2 regions of the Bradyrhizobium japonicum USDA 6 genome follow, and region 1 is predicted to be linked to the other one. Evidence: predicted binding sites of a transcription regulator. Region 1 holds the regulator's gene; the other holds the start of a gene.
The links. The regulator PhoB, encoded in region 1, activates phosphate uptake and scavenging genes when phosphate is short. The targets are predictions, from matches to a motif close to TGTCATNNANCTGTCAT.

Region 1 (2,462 bases):
CGTGAGTCACGCCATATTGTAGCGTTTGGCTTGTCAGATACGACATCTCGTGCAGCAGTTCTGATCCCAAGAGTCCTCATGTACCGGCGTAAGCGTTCGGGCGCATCTGGCGCGCCCGGCGAGCCTTAAGGGATTCTGGCGGCACGGGTTTTTCGAGGCTTAGGCATTCGCCGTGCGGCCGCCAGGATGGCAGGCGCCGGCGAAGGAAAGGGTGCAATGACCGTTTTGACCTGGTCGGATGATCGCGTCGAGCAGCTGAAAAAGCTCTGGGAGGCCGGACTTTCGGCCAGCCAGATCGCCGCTGAACTCGGCAATGTGACCCGCAATGCCGTAATCGGCAAAGTGCACCGGCTCGGCCTGTCGGGCCGCGCCAAGAGCCCTTCATCGGCAGCGCCGCGGCCGCGCAAGGCGCGCCCCGCCCAGCACATGATGCGGGTGACCCGCCCGATCGCACGCGGCAACACCGCGCTGGCGCAAGCCTTCGAAGTCGAGGTCGAGGCCGAACCGGTCACCTACGACAACGTCGTGCCGATGAGCCAGCGGCTGTCTCTGCTGGAGCTGAACGAGGCCACCTGCCACTGGCCGGTCGGCGACCCCTCGAGCCCGGATTTCTTCTTCTGCGGCGGCAAGGCGCTCTCCGGCCTGCCCTACTGCGCCCAGCACTCGCGCGTGGCGTATCAGCCCGCGGCGGATCGCCGGCGTGCACCGGCGAAGCCGGGTCCGCGCTGAGTACAGCTCCAGCAGACAACCTTGTCCCGGCACAGAGCCGGGACGATCGAGCAAGAAAAAAAGCGCGCCGGGTGGCGCGCTTTTTGTTTGCCGGCTTGCAGCGGACCTTACGCCTGCTCCGCCTTCGCAAAGCGATCGTCCAGTGCGTAGCCCGCGCCGCGGACGGTGCGGATCGGGTCCTGCTCGCGACCGAGATTGAGCAGCTTGCGCAGGCGGCCGATATGGACGTCGACGGTGCGCTCGTCGATGTAGATGTCACGGCCCCAGACGCTGTCGAGCAGCTGCTCGCGCGAGAACACGCGGCCGGGATGCTCCAGAAAGAACTCCAGCAGGCGATATTCGGTCGGGCCGAGATCGATCGGCCGGCCCGAACGCGCCACGCGGCGCTTGTCGCGGTCGAGTTCGATGTCGCCATAGGCGAGCACGGTGGCGAGCCGCTCCGGGCTGGCGCGCCTGAGCAGGCCCTTCACGCGTGCCAGCAGCTCCGGCACCGAGAACGGCTTGACGATGTAGTCGTCGGCGCCGGTCGCAAGACCCCGCACCCGCTCACTCTCCTCGCCGCGCGCGGTGAGCATGATGATCGGAAGCTGCTTGGTCTCGGGCCGGGTGCGCAGCCGCCGGCACAGCTCGATGCCGGAGAGGCCCGGCAGCATCCAGTCGAGCACGATCAAATCGGGGATGTGCTCCTTGAGGCGGGTGTCGGCGTCGTCGCCGCGCATCACCGTCTCGACGTCATAGCCGTCGCCTTCGAGGTTGTAGCGGAGAAGCTCGGTGAGAGCTTCCTCGTCCTCAACCACCATAATGCGTGCGCCCATGGTGTCGTCGCTCCTTAAGTGTTCGGGACCGTCGTGGCGAAGGTCGTCATGTCGCCCTTCGGCCGCTTGTCGGTGATCGCCTGGCCCTCGATCATGTAGAACACGGTCTCGGCAATGTTGGTGGCGTGGTCACCGATGCGCTCAATGTTCTTGGCGCAGAACATCAGGTGGATGCAGAACGAGATGTTGCGCGGATCCTCCATCATGTAGGTGAGCAGCTCGCGGAACAGCGAGGTGCAGATGGCGTCGACTTCCTCGTCGCCCTTCCACACCGCCATCGCCGCCGGTAGATCGTGCGCGGCATAGGCATCCAGCACCGACTTGACCTGCTGCTGCACGAGATCGGTCATGTGCTCCAGGCCGCGGAACAGCTTGAGCGGATGGAAATCCGTCTCCAGCGCCGCGACGCGCTTGCCCATGTTCTTGGCGAGGTCGCCGATCCGCTCGAGATCGGTCGCGACGCGCATGGCGCCGACGATCTCGCGCAGATCGACCGCCATCGGCTGGCGGCGCGCGATGGTGAGCACGGCGCGCTCCTCGATCTTCTTCTGAAGCGCGTCGAGATCGGCGTCGATGGTGACGACGCGCTGGCCGAGCGCGACGTCGCGGCGGATCAGCGCGTCGACGGAATCGACGATCATGCGCTCGGCGATGCCTCCCATCTCGGCGACCAGGCGCGTGAGCTCCTGGAGGTCGGTGTCGAAGGCCTTTGCGGTATGTTCAGAACCCATGTTCCGTCTCCTCAGCCGAACCGGCCGGTGATGTAATCCTGCGTGCGCCGGTCGGTCGGCGACGTGAAGATCTTGCTGGTGTCGTCGAACTCGATCAGCTCGCCGAGATACATGAAGGCGGTCTTGTCGGAGACGCGCGCCGCCTGCTGCATGTTGTGGGTGACGATCGCGATCGTGTAGTTCTCGG
Region 2 (2,462 bases), 4.6 Mb from region 1:
TGCGGTGACGGGGTGATAATTGCCGGTGCCGGTGTGGACGTAAGTGGTGAGGCCGCCGCCCTCGCGGCGCACCACCATCGAGAGCTTCGCGTGCGTCTTCAGTTCGAGGAAGCCGTAGACGACCTGCACGCCGGCGCGTTCGAGGTCGCGCGCCCAGCGGATGTTGGCCTCCTCGTCGAAGCGCGCCTTCAATTCGATCAACGCGGTGACGGACTTGCCGGCTTCGGCGGCTTCCGCCAGCGTGCGCACGATCGGGGAGTTGTTGGAGGTGCGGTAGAGCGTCTGCTTGATCGCGACGACATCGGGATCGCGGGCGGCCTGCTGCAGGAACTGCACGACCACGTCGAAGGATTCGTAGGGATGATGGACGACGAGGTCCTTCTGCCGGATCGCGGCGAAGATGTCGCCGCCATGCTCGCGCACGCGCTCGGGATGGCGCGGCACGTAAGGGGTGAATTCGAGATCGGGCCGGTCGAGGCGGGTGAGCTGCGAGAGCTCGTTCATGGCGAGCACGCCGTCGACCAGGAAGATCTCGTCGTCGGCGGCCGACAGCGCATGCTGCACGAAGCTGCGCAGCTCCTCCGGCATCTTGGCGTCGATCTCTAGCCGGATCACCGACCCGCGGCGGCGGCGCTTCAGTGCGGTCTCGAACAGGCGGACGAGGTCTTCGGCCTCTTCCTCGATTTCGAGCTCGGAGTCGCGGATGATGCGGAAGGCGCCCTGGCCGTGGAGATTGTAGCCGGGGAACAGGCGGTTGATGAACAGCCCGGTCGCCTGCTCGAGCGAGATCAGCCGGACGACCTTGCCCTCGGCCGGCAACCGGATGAAGCGGTCGATCTTGCCGGGCATGCGGATCAGGGCGTTCATCTGCTTGCCGTCGGCGGCGCGCGTGAGCTGGAGCGCGATGGTGAAGCCGAGGCTCGGAATGAACGGGAAGGGGTGGGCAGGATCGATCGCGAGCGGGGTCAGTAGCGGGAACACGTTGTTGAGGAAGTAGTCCTCGATCCAGGTCCGTTCCGCCTTGGTGACATCCTTGCCGTCGACCAGCGCGATACCGACGTCGGCCAGCGTGCCGCGCAGGTCGCGCCAGATTGCCTGCTGGTCGGAGGCGAGCTGTGAGACGGTGCGATTGATCAGCGCGAGCTGCTCGGACGGCGTCAGGCCATCGGGAGCGCGCTCGGCAATGCCTTCGCGCACCTGGGCCTTGATGCCCGCGACGCGAACCATGAAGAACTCGTCGAGGTTATTCGCTGAAATCGACAGGAATCGCACCCGCTCCAGCATGGGGTGGCTGGGATTGACCGCTTCCTCCAGGACGCGGCGGTTGAAGTGCAGCCAGGAGAGCTCGCGATTGATGAAGCGCTCGGGACTAGAGGCAATCGCCGGCAGCCCCTCGGTCTCCGGGGCTTTTTCTTTAATTTCAACAGCTTGCGCAGAGTCCATCAGAAGTCGATCCATCCAGTTCGCCCCAATTTGCGACTTATGCGCAAAACCGGCGGGAGCATGTGTTAGTCCGATGACGTTTCGATGACATTGATGTTCCGCCGCCGCGCCGCGTCAAGCGGCCTTGGAGCCGGCGTGGAGGGGTCAGGCGTCCCGAAGCAGCTCGGCGGCCAGCGCCCGCGTGACGGGGCGACCGAGGCGCAGGGCCTCGCTGTCGAGCAGCTGCACAGCCTCCCGTGCGGCCGCCGAGGACCGCTCCAGGCGGGTGGCGAGGTAGCTGACCACGCTCTCATCCACGCTGAGCTGGCGGTCGGCGCAGAACTTGACGATCAGGCCGCGGAAGAGCTGGTCGTCGGGCGGCAGCAGCGAGATCACAGGCACCGCACGCAACCGCGACCGCAGGTCGCGCAGCTCGATCTCGAGCGACGCCGGTACCTCGCGGCCGGTGAAGAGCAGGTAGGCCCCATCCTCGCGGGCGAGGTTCATCAGATGAAACAGGGCCCGCTCGTCGAACTCTTTTGCCTTGAGGTCCTCGACCACCAGCGCGCCGGTGGCGAGCGCGCCCGGGACGTTTTCGGCGGTCAGCCCACTGGCCGTGGTCGAGCGGGCGCCGGAAGCCTCGGCCCAGATCGCGGCGAGATGGCTCTTGCCGCTTCCTTCCGGGCCGGCCAGCCACATGATCCGGTTCGGCCATTCCGGCCAGGCATCGATGAGGGCAAGACCGGCTTCGTTGGCGGGGCCTTCGAGAAAATTGTCCCGGCTGAGGCTTTCCGCGTGCGGAAGCGAGAATGCCAATTGTCGGGGATGAACGCGGCCTGCCACGCTTGCTGTGCTCCGTGCCGGCACGCCGGCTTCGTTTGAAGAGATTCGACGTCATCGAGCGGGAGTTGGCCTTTTGCGGGGCCGCATCCCGGTTCAATTGGCCTCGACCGTGCTACTTGGCTTCGATCGTGCTCATGTGCCGCAGCCACTCGACGAGATAGAGCGACACGGACGAGAGCGTGAAGATCGTGACGAGG

Region 2: the regulator PhoB is predicted to act here: its motif matches at 1,517-1,533, upstream of BJ6T_RS27330 (RNA degradosome polyphosphate kinase).

The regions. Positions count from the first base shown of each region.
Region 1 covers NC_017249.1:1,202,439-1,204,900, reverse strand. Annotated here, with positions in the region: gene BJ6T_RS05480 (GcrA family cell cycle regulator) at 217-729, shown strand; gene phoB (phosphate regulon transcriptional regulator PhoB) at 837-1,544, opposite strand; gene phoU (phosphate signaling complex protein PhoU) at 1,559-2,275, opposite strand; gene pstB (phosphate ABC transporter ATP-binding protein PstB) at 2,287-2,462, opposite strand, start outside.
Region 2 covers NC_017249.1:5,758,176-5,760,637, reverse strand. Annotated here, with positions in the region: gene BJ6T_RS27330 (RNA degradosome polyphosphate kinase) at 1-1,443, opposite strand, end outside; gene BJ6T_RS27325 (P-loop NTPase family protein) at 1,588-2,265, opposite strand; gene BJ6T_RS27320 (CDP-alcohol phosphatidyltransferase family protein) at 2,378-2,462, opposite strand, start outside.